DNA from 4 places in the Martelella sp. FLE1502 genome. Region 3 is predicted to be linked to each of the others. Evidence: predicted binding sites of a transcription regulator. Region 3 holds the regulator's gene; each other region holds the start of a gene.
What was found. The regulator LexA, encoded in region 3, represses DNA repair genes until DNA is damaged. The targets are predictions, from matches to a motif close to TGTTCNNNNTGTGTTCNG.
Positions count from the first base shown of each region.

Region 1: a site for LexA is predicted at 1,969-1,986, ahead of V6767_RS14090 (helicase-related protein). Genes of this name have one in related genera too.
Region 2: a site for LexA is predicted at 1,632-1,649, ahead of V6767_RS15485 (glycosyl transferase). Genes of this name have one in related genera too.
Region 4: a site for LexA is predicted at 1,214-1,231, ahead of recA (recombinase RecA). Genes of this name have one in related genera too.

Region 1 is NZ_JBAKFQ010000015.1:69,128-72,504, forward strand. It holds gene V6767_RS14090 (helicase-related protein) at 1-1,730, opposite strand, end outside; gene V6767_RS14095 (LytTR family DNA-binding domain-containing protein) at 2,092-2,901, opposite strand; gene V6767_RS14100 (DUF6622 family protein) at 2,981-3,377, shown strand, end outside.
Region 2 is NZ_JBAKFQ010000018.1:50,450-53,826, reverse strand. It holds gene V6767_RS15495 (4-(cytidine 5'-diphospho)-2-C-methyl-D-erythritol kinase) at 1-486, shown strand, start outside; gene moaB (molybdenum cofactor biosynthesis protein B) at 483-1,016, shown strand; gene V6767_RS15485 (glycosyl transferase) at 1,043-1,561, opposite strand; gene V6767_RS15480 (PA0069 family radical SAM protein) at 1,743-2,855, shown strand; gene V6767_RS15475 (ribonuclease HII) at 2,984-3,377, shown strand, end outside.
Region 3 is NZ_JBAKFQ010000014.1:84,954-88,330, forward strand. It holds gene V6767_RS13540 (ComEC/Rec2 family competence protein) at 1-1,646, shown strand, start outside; gene lexA (transcriptional repressor LexA) at 1,600-2,307, opposite strand; gene V6767_RS13550 (YrhK family protein) at 2,455-3,228, opposite strand; tRNA gene V6767_RS13555 (tRNA-Lys) at 3,315-3,377, opposite strand, start outside.
Region 4 is NZ_JBAKFQ010000004.1:122,464-125,840, reverse strand. It holds gene V6767_RS05210 (SulP family inorganic anion transporter) at 1-1,087, shown strand, start outside; gene recA (recombinase RecA) at 1,286-2,371, shown strand; gene alaS (alanine--tRNA ligase) at 2,513-3,377, shown strand, end outside.

The DNA.
Region 1 (3,377 bases), on a different contig from region 3:
CGCAACACGTTGTCGGAGGCGACAAGCCGGGCCACGGGATCGCCGAGCCAGCGCACGGTGCCAGACGCATCAAGCGCCAGATCGCCATTGCCCGAGGCATGCAGGCGCGCGGCGCGCGCCTCGAACTCCAACGCCAGCGCCTTCAGCGCCGCCGCTTCGATCGCCTTGGCATCGGGACCCTCGGCCCCGGACACGGCTTTGAAACGGAAGCCCGCCAGTTCCCCCACATGATGTCCTTCGACAAAGACATCACCATTCACGCTCACTTCAGCTTCAAGCATCGCATTCTCTCTCAGGCGCTTCATCAGCACAGATGTCCTGCGGTCAACGAAGCGTTTCGTCAACCTCTCATGCAGCGCATCTGACAGCCGATCCTCGATTTTCCGTGTCTTTTCCTGCCAGTGTGTCGGATCGGCAAGCCATCCGGGCCGGTTCGAAACATAAGTCCATGTTCTGATCTGGGCAATCCGCGCCGACAGCGTATCGATTTCGCCATCGATCCGGTCGGCGTGTTTTACCTGCTTTGCCAGGAAATCCTCGTCCACCGTGCCGTGCTCGACAAGGTCGAGATAGAGCGAGGCGATCAGCTCGGCATGCTGGGCGGGGGTGATCCGGCGATAATCCGGCAGCGCGCAGGCTTCCCACAGAAGCTCGATGCGGGCGCGGCGATCGGCCTTGCCGGCAACGTCGGGATTGCGCGCCAGAAATTCGAGCGCGCGCTGGTCGACCGCCGGCAGCGCCCGCGTCAGGCCCGGCACGCGCGGCACGTCGTCAAGGCTCGCCTTCAGGCTGTCGAGCGAGGAGAAATCGAGCGCCTTGGAACGCCATTGCAGCACACGGACGGGATCGAACTGGTGCGATTGCAGCCGTTCCACGAGTTCATCGTCGAACGGCGCGACCCTGCTGGTGACGCCGAACGTGCCGTCGCGCATGTGGCGTCCGGCGCGGCCCGCGATCTGGCCGAGTTCGCCGGGGTTGAGATTGCGATACTGATGGCCGTCGAATTTGCGGTCCTGGGCAAAGGCGACGTGGTCGACATCGAGATTGAGCCCCATGCCGATCGCGTCGGTCGCCACCAGGTATTCGACGTCGCCGTTCTGGTAGAGCTCGACCTGGGCGTTGCGGGTGCGTGGCGAAAGCGCGCCCAGCACCACCGCCGCCCCGCCGCGCTGGCGGCGGATCAGCTCGGCGATCGAATAGACTTCCTCGGTGGAAAAGGCGACGACGGCGGAGCGTCGCGGCAGGCGCGTGATCCGCTTCTGGCCGGCATAGAAAAGCTGCGACAGGCGCGGCCGCTCGACCACGGAAATGCCGGGAAGCAGTTTCTGCAGGATCGGCCGCATGGTCGCCGAGCCGAGAAGCAACGTTTCCTCGCGCCCGCGCAGATGCAGGATGCGGTCGGTGAAGATGTGGCCGCGCTCCATGTCGCTGGCGAGCTGCACCTCGTCGATGGCGACGAAGGCGACATCGGCCTCGCGCGGCATGGCTTCCACGGTGCAGACGCTGAAACGCGCTTTCGGCGGGGCGATCTTCTCCTCGCCGGTGATCAGCGCGACATTGTTGACGCCGACGCGTTCGACGATGCGGGTATAGACCTCGCGCGCCAGCAGGCGCAGCGGCAGGCCGATGACGCCGGAGGAATGCGCCACCATGCGCTCGATCGCGAAATGGGTCTTGCCGGTATTGGTCGGACCGAGCATCGCGGTAACGCCGCGCCCGCTCAAGATCATTGCTTCAGAATTCAATGTCCGGTCCCGAATGATGTGGCCGGGGCCAAATGCTCGCCCCCGACGGTCTTTCATATCCGCGCGGGCCGGCTCCATCGGCCCGCAGCGGTCGCTCGCCTATAGATGGCCTGCCGATCGCCGACAAGCAAGAGGGGCCTTTGGATTTCGGCCGCGAAAACGCCGTTCCGTTAAGTTTTGGAACAGATGCGAACGAATCACAGACGAATCGCTGACTCTGTCGTTTTCCCGATTTGTTCACGGCTAGATATTGCGGAAAGGGACTGCGGGCGGTCCACATCTGGATTCGGATTTTCCCGGGGCCATGGCGAAGCGCCGGATTCGGCCGTCGCATTAACCATTTGCCTCAACGCACCAGAAGGCCTGACCGACGTAGGTCGTCGAGACAGGAACGGCTGACGGGCAGGCGGTCGCCGGCGGTGGTTTCGACGAACACCTTGCCACTCTCGCGCCGGACGGCAGAGACGGCATCGAGCGCAACCCAGTGGGAGCGGTGGATTTGCAGACCGTTTACGGGGGCAGTCTCGTCGATGGCATCCTTCAGCCGGATCAGCAGCATGTGGCGGCCCGCGCCGGTGGTGACCTCGACATAGTGGTCGCTGACGCTGAGCGAGATCAGCGGTCCGCGCCTCTCGACCGGCAGGCGCGTTAGCAGTCGCGGCGGTTCGGGCCTTTGCGGCGTCTCCGCTTCCACCGACTCGTCGCGCGCAAGAAGCTCCATTGCCGCAACGGCGGCGGTGGCGATGATGAAGGCATGGGTCGCGGTCGCGGCGATCGCAGAGGGCGCGAGCGCCGCAAGGCCCTCGACCGCGATCGTGACAGGCAGCACCGCAATGGTGGCGACAGAACCCGCAACGAGAATGACGGCCACAAGCGCGTAATGGCGCGGCGTCCGGCGGGCTCTGAGGTGAAACCGCGTCCACTTTGCAAAGAAATGCGCCGCCCAATAGGTCAGAAACGTGGTTGCCCCCCAGAAGGCGAAGCGCCCGACGAGCGAAAACGCCGATTGCGTATCGAACGGGCCGGACCAGGCGAGCACGGCGGCGAGGATAAGAAGCAGGCCATGCACCCGCCAATTGGCGAGATCGCGCCGCATCTGGCGAAGCGTGAATTGCAGGCCGCTGTCATTCGCGAAGTTTTCGCGCAGTTCGTTCATTCCCTGTTTTCCCGATGTCCCGGAATGTTATGGCAGCGGCCGAGGTTATCGTTTCCCCAAGATGAAAGGAACAGCGGACATGTTTATCGACATCATCAAAGGCACGCCCCTTTACGTCTGGCTCATCCTGGCGCTGCTCGTCTATCGCGGCGTGAAGCGGCTTTATCCGCGCGATGTTCATCTGCGCGCCTTCGTGATCCTGCCGCTTCTGTTTCTGTTTCTCGCCGGTCACCGGCTGGCCACGCTTGACTACACCCATGCGGTGCTTGTCGGGCTCGTCGGTGGCCTCATTGTCGGCGCGTTGCTGACGGTCATGCTGCGGCCGCAGGATCGGCTTTCCTATGCCGGCGGGAACCGCGCCCGTGTCGAGGGCGAATGGCACACGTTGGCGATGGTTCTGGCGCTGTTTGCCGCGCTCTATGCGCAGAATGCCGGCCTCGCCGTAAACCCGGGTCTGGCCAACAACGTGCTTTTCA
Region 2 (3,377 bases), on a different contig from region 3:
TCGCTCGCGCTTTCGCTTGGCGCCGACGTGCCGATGTGTCTTGCCGGAAAGCCGCTGTTTGCCCGGGGGATCGGCGATACGATAACGCCGATAGCCGGGTTTCCGAGGCTCTTCCTCGTGCTTGCAAACCCCTTGCACCAAGTCTCTACGCCCGAGGTTTTCAGAGCGCTCGAACATCGCGATAACTCACCAATTCTGGACGGCGATATGCCACGCCGGGCCGAGGACTGGCTTGCCCTCATCAAGCGCGCCCGCAACGATCTGCAATTTCCCGCAAGCCGGATCGCGCCGGTGATCCACGCCGTGACCGATGCGCTGGCGGCGACCGGGACCGAGCTTGTCCGCATGTCGGGATCGGGCGCGACCTGTTTCGGTCTCTACCTCGATCTTGCGAGCGCCGAGATTGCGGCGCGTAACCTTGCGGCGGCCTATCCCGACTGGTTTGTCGTTGCCACGCCCACACTTGCCGCAGGAGATGCCGCATGAGCGATCGCCCCTTCATTCCCGTGCGCTTTGCCGTTCTCACCGTTTCCGACAGCCGGACGTTGGCCGACGACCGTTCCGGCGATACGCTGGCCGCGCGGATCGAGACCGCGGGTCATGTTCTGGCCGATCGCCGCATCGTCGGCGACGACCGGGCGCAAATTGCAGAGACAGTGAAGGCGTGGTGCGACGATGACGGGATTGATGTGGTGGTGACCACCGGCGGAACCGGCTTTACCGGCCGCGATGTGACGCCGGAGGCGATCGAGCCGCTGTTCGACAAGCGGATGGAGGGCTTCTCAGCAATCTTCCACCGGATTTCGTTCGAGAAGATCGGCACCTCGACGGTGCAGTCGCGCGCGACCGCCGGGCTTGTCGGGAAAACCTTCGTCTTCGTGCTGCCGGGCTCGCCCGGCGCCTGCAAGGATGGCTGGGACGGGATCATCGCCCAGCAGTTCGACTACCGCCACATGCCCTGCAATTTCGTGGAAATCATGCCTCGGCTCGATGAGCACCTGAAGCGGAACGCGTAAAACGCCGGCATCGCGCCTGATTCGGGTCAGGTGCGAATCATCGCCCAGGCCGGAATGATCTCGCAGGAAAGCCGCCGCGTCATCTGCCGGCGGGCGAGCATGAAGGGCGAATCACCGCCAGTGCTGGCCTTTTCCAGGGCCATTGGCTTTGGCAAAAGCACGCCGACTTCCAGCGGGCACCGTTTCGCAAAAAGCCGTTGCCAGAGCGAACGGCGGTGCCTTTTCGAGCGCGAGAACCGCGCAGGGCTGTTTTCCAGCGCGATATGATCGGACACCGCCTCCACCCAGCCGGAAAGCGGCCGCGCGCCGGGCTCCAGAACGAGCACCCAGTCGCCGCGCGACTGGCGGATGACGTCGGGCAGATCCCAGCTGCGCATGAACCGGCAGCCGGCGGCATCGGCCACGCGTTCGACGCCCTCGCCGCCGCCGTGTTCGAGAACAATGACATCGCTGACAAGCCCCTCGACGGCGCCTGCCACCAGGGCCGAGAGCGTGTGCGCAAGCTCGGCTTCCTGATTTCTGCTTTCGATCAGAACGCTTAACATGCCGTTATTTAGGCAATTTGCAGGGCTCTTGCCAAGGGCCAAGGCCCATGTGAACGGAAGGCGCGCCATATGTTCTTGCTTTGTTCTAAAAGTTAACCTATATTTTCCCTCAGTGTTGCGAACGGACACGAAGATCCGTCGGCGCAACAGACGGGAGATGATCATGGAAGACGCTTTCGATATGGACATCGCCGGCTTCACGCCGCCTCCGACCCGACATTTCGAGCCGGTCGAGACCGGCCGCAGGCGCGGCCGCGCGGCGACCGCCAACCCGTCCGGCCGGTTCGAGCCGGTAAGCCGCGAGCGCTTTGACGACGGCTGGCATCTGGAGGAGGACCTGCCGGCCTTTTCCACCGAGGTGCAGGTCGAGAAGGTGAAGTCGATCATCACCCGCAACACCTCGCCGGACGTGCCGTTCGAACGCTCGATCAACCCCTATCGCGGCTGCGAACATGGCTGCATCTACTGCTTTGCGCGGCCTACCCACGGCTTCATGGGGCTCTCTGCCGGGCTCGATTTCGAGACCCGGCTGTTTGCCAAGCCCGATGCGCCGCGCCAGCTTGCCCGCGAGCTTTCCAAACCCGGATACCACGCCAAGACCATCGCGATCGGCACCAATACCGATCCCTATCAGCCGGTGGAAAAGGAATGGCGGATCATGCGCCAGGTGCTGGAAGTGCTTGCCGATGCCAACCATCCGGTTTCCATCACCACCAAATCCGCGCTGATCCTGCGCGATATCGACATCCTGTCGCAGATGGCGGAAAAGCATCTGGTCAAGGTTTCGATGTCGGTGACCACGCTCGACCGCAAGCTTTCCCGCAGCATGGAGCCGCGCGCCGCCACGCCGCCGCGCCGGCTGGAGACGATCCGCGCGCTTGCAGGCGCCGGCATACCCGTCGGCATTTCCGTGGCGCCGATCATTCCGGTGCTGACCGATCACGAGCTGGAGCGCATTCTCGACAGCGGCGCTGCCGCCGGGGCGAGCGAGGCGAGCTATATTCTGCTGCGTCTGCCGCTTGAAGTCGCGCCGCTGTTCAAGGACTGGCTGCTGGAGCATCACCCGGACCGCTATCGCCATGTGATGAGCCTGATCCGCTCGATGCGCGGCGGCAAGGATTATGATGCCGAATTCGGCAAGCGGATGAAGGGCAGCGGTCCCTATGCCTGGCAGATCGCCCGCCGATTCGAAATTGCCGTCAAGCGGCTGAAGCTCACCCGCCGCAGCACGACCCTGCGGGAAGACCTGTTCACCCCGCCCGATGGCGGAGGCGCGCAGCTCAACCTGTTCTAATTCCTTTCCGGCCGGGAGAGCCCTTGGACCCGGCCGAGGAAGTCCCCTTCACTGCCGCACATGAGCAGTTTTCAGAATTGCTCCGAAGGGGACTTGCGGGAGATCGGAAGGCGGTGTGAAATGACGCAATGTCATCCGCGCTTCCTTCCGATTCTCCTGCCCTTTTCGATCTGCCGCCGGCGGTGCCCGATTTTTCGCTGGAAAGCGCGGCGCGTTTGCGCGGGTTATGGCCCGTGGCCGGCTGCGACGAGGCCGGCCGTGGCCCGCTTGCCGGCCCGGTGGTGGCGGCGGCCGTGATCCTCGATCCGGAGAATATTCCCGAAGGCCTCAACGATTCGAAGAAGCTCACGGCAAAGGCCCGCGAGGCCCTGTTCGAGACGATCTTCGATTCGGCGCTGGTATCGGTCGCCTCCAGCAGTCCCGGCCGGATCGACCGCATCAACATCTTGAGAGCCTCGCTCGATGCAATGCGGCGCTCCGTGCTGGGCCTTGCGCTGCCGCCGGCCCTGGTGCTTGCCGATG
Region 3 (3,377 bases):
CGCTCGCCGCCGGCATTTTCTTCTCAAGCCTCAGGCTGCTGCTGGCGCTGTCGCCACGTGCGGCCGAGGCGGTTTCGACCAAGAAGATCGCAGCGGCCGCGGCGATCGCGGCGGCGCTGTTCTATCTGCTGATATCGGGCATGCAGGTGTCCGCCGAACGGGCCTTCATCATGCTGGCCGTCATGCTGGCGGCGGCGATCTTCGATCGTCCGGCGATCAGCCTGCGCAATGTCGCGCTTGCAGCGCTGGTGATTCTGGTCGTGACGCCCGCCGAAGTGGTGGGGCCGGGCATGCAGATGTCCTTTGCCGCCACGCTGGCGCTGATCGCGGGCTATGGCGCATGGCAGCGCCGGCCCGCTCAAGGATTTCGCCAAAGCCGCGGGCCGCTCCGCTGGCTCTGGATCGCAGCCTCCGGTATCGTGCTCACCGCGCTGATCGGCGGCTTGTCGACGACGCCGTTCGCCATCCATCATTTTTCCCGTATCGCGGGCTACGGGCTGCTTGGCAATCTGCTCGCCATGCCGGTGGTCACCTTCGTTGTCATGCCGGCCGGGCTTTTATCGCTCATCGCCATGCCGCTCAATCTTCACGCGCCGTTTCTGATCGTCATGGGCTGGGGGCTTGATTGGGTGATGCAGGCGGCGACTTGGGTCGATAGCCTTGGCGGCGCGTTTACCACAGGCCGCGCGCCGGAGGGGGTTCTGCTGCTGTTTCTCGCCGGCTTCCTGCCGCTCGTGTTGTTGCGCACGCGTCTGCGTCTCCTCGGTGTGATCCCGATAGCGGTTTCCTTCGCGCTGATCTCATGGCCGCGCGAGCCTCCGCCGCCGCAAATCCTGGTGGCTGGCGATGGCGATCTCGTGGCGATCGTCACCGGTAATGTCGCGGCTCTCACCACGAAGCGGCCGCCATCCTTCGTGTTCGAGCAATGGGAAACGGCACTCACACTCGCGGAGACGCTGCCGCCTGTGGAGGAAAGCGCGCTGGTGCTGAATGAGGAAGATCGTTTCGCGCGGCTCGAAGCAACGGATATGGCGAGCGCCGCGCGGGCGCTCAGCGAAACGATCACCGAATCCGCCCGGACGCCCGGCACCTTCCGCTGCAAGAAGGATGCATGGTGCTATGCGACCTTGATGGGCCTCAGAATCATGACGGTCGACCGGCCGGCTTTTGCCGGCCTTGCCTGCGACAATGCCGATATCGTCGTCAGCCGTTACCGCCCCGGATTCCAGACCTGCCGTTCCGGCGCATACCTCGTCACGCCAGCAATGCGCCGCCAGCACGGCGCCTTTCAATTCACGCTCCCGCCGGCGGCTGGTCGAAATATGGACGACGGCGACATACGGCGCTCGGTCGCGGAGCCGGGCAGGGGCAGCGAACCCGATCAGCAGGCAGGCAACGCCAATCCGTTGCCGGGAGGCATCGCGGATGCGAAAGCGCAACCGCCCCCGCCAGTGCTCGTAAAACCATCCTGCGGCCCGATGACGATCTCAGTCAGCACATCGGTCAGAGCACTGACCCGCCCGTGGAACAGGCACCGGCTTTATGACTGGCGCTCCGGCGAATATCTGCCGGTGATCGCGGTTCCGCAGACGCTCACCTTCAGTGGTAACGGCGGATCAGGCCGACCAGCTTGCCCTGCACCTTGACCTGGTTTGCCGAAAAGATACGGGTCTCGTAGGCCGGATTGGCCGCTTCCAGCGCGATCGAGGCGCCCTTGCGGCGGAACCGCTTCAGGGTCGCTTCCTCGTCATTGACGAGCGCCACGACGATATCGCCGGGCGAGGCGGTGGCGATATTGCGGATGATCACCGTGTCGCCGTCGAAAATTCCGGCCTCGATCATCGAATCGCCCTGCACCTCCAGCGCATAATGTTCGCCCGCGCCCAGCATTTCAGCCGGCACGGTGATCTGATGGGTGTTTTCCTGGATTGCGGAGATCGGCACACCGGCGGCGATCCGGCCCATGACTGGAATGCCCGCCGAGCCGCCGTCATTGGCGCTGGCCGGCGCCTTCGGCTCTTCCTGTTTCTTGCCGAGCGAGCCCTCGATCACGCTTGGCGAGAAACCCCGGCGCGGCTGCTGGCCGATCGCGCTGTCCGGCATGCGCAGGATTTCGAGCGCCCGGGCGCGGTTGGGAAGCCGGCGGATGAAGCCGCGTTCCTCCAGCGCGGTGATCAGCCGGTGTATGCCGGATTTCGACGCGAGGTCCAGCGCCTCCTTCATTTCATCGAAGGACGGCGGAATGCCGGTCTCTTTCATCCGTTCATGAATGAAATACAGCAATTCCTGTTGTTTGCGTGTCAGCATTTCCTGCCCCTGGCCCTTCGAAACAAATCCAGAACGAATATACATGTTCTCACTGTGTTCCGCAAGCCCGGGGAAGTCCCGGCAATCAAGGGGTTTCGCGCCGCCGGTGCGGGGCGGGACACGAATCGACAAACCGCGAGGTCGGTTTCACTCTTCCCAGCGTTTCTTCCTTCTGGGCGCCAGCGGCTTCAGCGGGTGGAGCGCATAGGATGTCGGTTTTCCCAGTGCGGTGGCGACCACGCGATAGGCGCGGCGGTAGTTGAACAGACCGCCGATGAAGAACAGGACGCTGCCGACCAGATATTGCCACGCCAGGAAACCGTCCAGCAGGGTTTCGTCGCGCTCGCTGGCAAGCGTCCAGAGATAGGGGATGGAGGCGACGGCAAAGAGCGCCGAGCCGACCACGAAGGTCAGGGCCGTCAGGTTCATCATCTGCAGGGTGACGAGATCGTCGGCCTGGACGATCTGGATGACGTTGATGACCGCGCCGACCACGAACAAGACGCTGCCGATGATGAAACACCACGCGCCGGCCTTGGGAAGGTCGACGGACGACAGAAAGAAAACGCTGCCAACCACGAACAGCGCGGTTCCAAAGACATAGGTCCAGGCCGCCCAGGCTTCCAGCCTGTCCCACAGCGTTTCCGGGTCCTTGCGCTGCCTGGCGTAGACGAAGACCTCGATCAGGTCATGGCCAGTCACGAGCAGATAGATCAGCGAGCCGAAGAAGAATATCCAGGCGCCAAGATCGGCATAGGATGAAAGCGCCGGAAAGAAGCAGATGCTGCCGAAAATGAAGATCAGCCCGCCGGCCTGATAGGCGATCGCGTTGATCGTCTCCCAGCGGAAATTCTTTCGCTTAGCCGGCGTATCGGCAATCACGTCATGAAGACGCGGTCGATTGACGAACATATGCGGCATGCGGTCCCTCGAGATTGATACGCCTGGCGCTTGGCCGCGTTTTAACGAAGCGGGGAAGGAAAATCAAAACCGGCTGAAAAACAAAATGGTGAGAGCGCAGGGGTTCGAACCCTGGACCTACTGATTAAAAGTCAGTTGCTCTACCGGCT
Region 4 (3,377 bases), on a different contig from region 3:
CATCATCGTAGCCGTGAAGCGCTTCCGGCCGGGCTGGCCGGGCATGCTGATCGCCGTTGCCGTTGCAACCCTCGCGGCCTCTGCCCTCAACCTGCCGGTGGAAACCATCGGCAGCCAGTTCGGCGGATTGCCGCGCGGGCTGCAGTCCCCGGCCCTGCCCGCGCTGTCGCTTCAGAAGGTCATCGCCGTGTTGCCCGACGCCTTCGCCTTCGCGCTCTTGGGCTCGATCGAATCGCTGCTCTCCGCCGTTGTCGCCGACGGCATGACCGGGCGCCGGCATCGCTCCAACATGGAACTGGTCGGCCAGGGCGTGGCCAATATCGCCTCCGGCCTGTTCGGCGGCATCTGCGTGACCGGAACCATCGCCCGCACCGCGACCAATGTGCGCGCTGGGGCGACCAGCCCGTTTTCCGGCATGCTGCATTCACTGTTCCTGCTGCTGTTCATGATCGTCGCAGCGCCGCTGGCCCGCTTCATTCCGCTCGCAACCCTTGCCGGCGTTCTGGCGGTCGTCGCCTGGACGATGGTGGAAAAGGCCGCGATCCGGACGCTGCTGCGCACGTCGCGCGGCGATGCCGTCATCCTGCTCGTGACGCTTCTGCTCGTCGTCTTCCGCGACCTGACGGAGGGCATCGTCGCCGGTTTCGCGCTCGGCGCCGTCATGTTCATCGACCGCATGGGCAAGAATGTCGCCGTAAACCCATATTCCGACTACAACACCCGCCCGGAAGCCCCAATCGCCAATACCGATCCCGACACTGTGGTCTACCGCATTTCCGGCGCGTTCTTCTTCGGCGCGGCCGCCACCGTCGGCTCCGTGCTCGACCGGGTGGCCGGCGGCGCGCGCAATTTCGTGCTCGATCTCTCCGATGTCCCTTATGTCGATTCCTCCGCCGCCAACGTGCTGGAGGGCACGATCGGCAAGGCCGAACACAGCAGAGTTCGAGTTCTGCTCGCCGGCGCGACGCCGAGCGTCCGGTCTATCCTCGAAAGCCACGGGATTTCGGAGCCGCGCGTCGCCTATTGCGCCACCCTCGACGAGGCGGCCGCACGAATCGAAGCCGAGAAAAACGAAACGGCGGACTGAGGCGGGTACCACGGGCGCCTTCCTCCTCCCGCAACGCCGTACACAAGCTTTCGAGCGGAAATACATAACCGGAACATTGTTGCCTTTCTATATATAAAACAATGATTTGACGGGGGCTTGCGGATATGGAACAAATGGAGTACAAATATGTAAATTCTGAAATCGTCTAGGCGGCAGCGACAACAAGGGATAAGGTCCATGGCACAGAATTCACTAAAACTCGTCGAGGAAAAATCGGTGAACAAGAGCAAGGCGCTGGAAGCGGCACTTTCCCAGATCGAGCGCTCGTTCGGCAAGGGCTCGATCATGAAGCTCGGTGCCAATGACAGCGTCGTCGAGATCGAAACCGTGTCGACCGGCTCGCTCGGCCTCGATATCGCGCTCGGCATTGGCGGCCTGCCCAAGGGACGCATTATCGAAATCTACGGCCCGGAAAGCTCGGGCAAGACCACGCTCGCGCTGCAGACGGTGGCCGAGGCGCAGAAGAATGGCGGCATTTGCGGCTTCATCGATGCCGAGCATGCGCTTGATCCGGTCTATGCCCGCAAGCTCGGCGTCGACCTGCACGACCTCCTGATCTCCCAGCCCGACACTGGCGAGCAGGCGCTTGAAATCGCCGATACGCTGGTGCGCTCCGGCGCGCTCGACGTGATCGTGATCGACTCGGTTGCCGCCCTCACCCCGCGCGCTGAAATCGAGGGCGAGATGGGCGACAGCCTCCCCGGCCTCCAGGCCCGCCTGATGAGCCAGGCGCTGCGCAAGCTCACCGGCTCGATCTCCCGCTCCAACTGCATGGTCGTCTTCATCAACCAGATCCGCATGAAGATCGGCGTCATGTTCGGCTCGCCCGAAACCACCACCGGCGGCAACGCGCTGAAATTCTACGCCTCCGTCCGTCTCGACATCCGCCGGATCGGCGCGGTCAAGGATCGCGACGAGGTGGTCGGCAACCAGACCCGCGTGAAGGTGGTGAAGAACAAGATGGCCCCGCCCTTCAAGCAGGTCGAGTTCGACATCATGTATGGCGAGGGCGTTTCCAAGACCGGCGAGCTCATCGACCTCGGCGTCAAGGCCGGCATCGTCGAGAAGTCCGGCTCCTGGTTCTCCTATAATAGCGAGCGTCTCGGCCAGGGCCGGGAAAACGCAAAGACTTTCCTGAAGGAAAACCCGGCGATCGCCGACGAGATCGAGCTTGCGCTGCGCCAGAATGCCGGCCTGCTTTCGGAAGGTCTGCTCGATACGGATGAAGACGGCGGCGATGCCACCGGCACCAACGACGACTGAGATCTGTTGTAAGGACATTTCGAGATTTCGACGAAACAGCGGCTTTCTCGGGCCGCTGTTTTCTCTTGTCTGGACAGTATCTTCGCCTGTCGTTAAAAGCCGGGAAACGGACACACCAGAATTCAAAGGGACGTGCGCAGCATGAATGGCGTGAATGAAATCCGGTCGACCTTTCTCGACTACTTCAAGCAGAATGGACATGAAGTTGTCGCGTCCAGTCCGCTGGTGCCGCATAACGACCCGACGCTGATGTTCACCAATGCCGGAATGGTGCCGTTCAAGAACGTCTTTACCGGGCTTGAATCGCGGCCGTACTCGACCGCGACCACCGCGCAGAAATGCGTGCGCGCCGGCGGCAAGCATAACGACCTCGACAATGTCGGCTATACAGCGCGCCACCATACCTTCTTCGAAATGATGGGCAATTTCTCCTTCGGCGATTACTTCAAGGAGCGCGCGATCTCGCTTGCCTGGAACCTGATCACCGGCGAATTCGCGCTTCCCAAGGACAAGCTGCTGGTCACCGTCTACCACGAGGACGACGAGGCCTTTAACCTCTGGAAGAAGATCGCCGGCCTGCCCGACGAGCGCATCATCCGGATCGCGACCTCGGACAATTTCTGGTCGATGGGCGATACCGGCCCCTGCGGCCCCTGCTCCGAAATCTTCTACGATCATGGCGATCATATCTGGGGCGGCCCGCCCGGTTCGCCGGAAGAGGATGGCGACCGGTTCATCGAGATCTGGAACCTGGTGTTCATGCAGTATGAGCAGATTTCCGCCGACCGCCGCGAGAACCTGCCGCGTCCCTCGATCGATACCGGCATGGGCCTGGAGCGGGTCGCGGCCGTGCTGCAGGGCAAACACGACAATTACGACATCGACCTGTTCCGCAACCTCATCGCCGCGTCCGTGGATCTCACCGGCGTCAAGGCCGAGGGCGAGCATCGCGCCAGCCACCGCGTCATCGCCGATCACCTGCGCTCCTCCGCCTTCCTGATCGCCG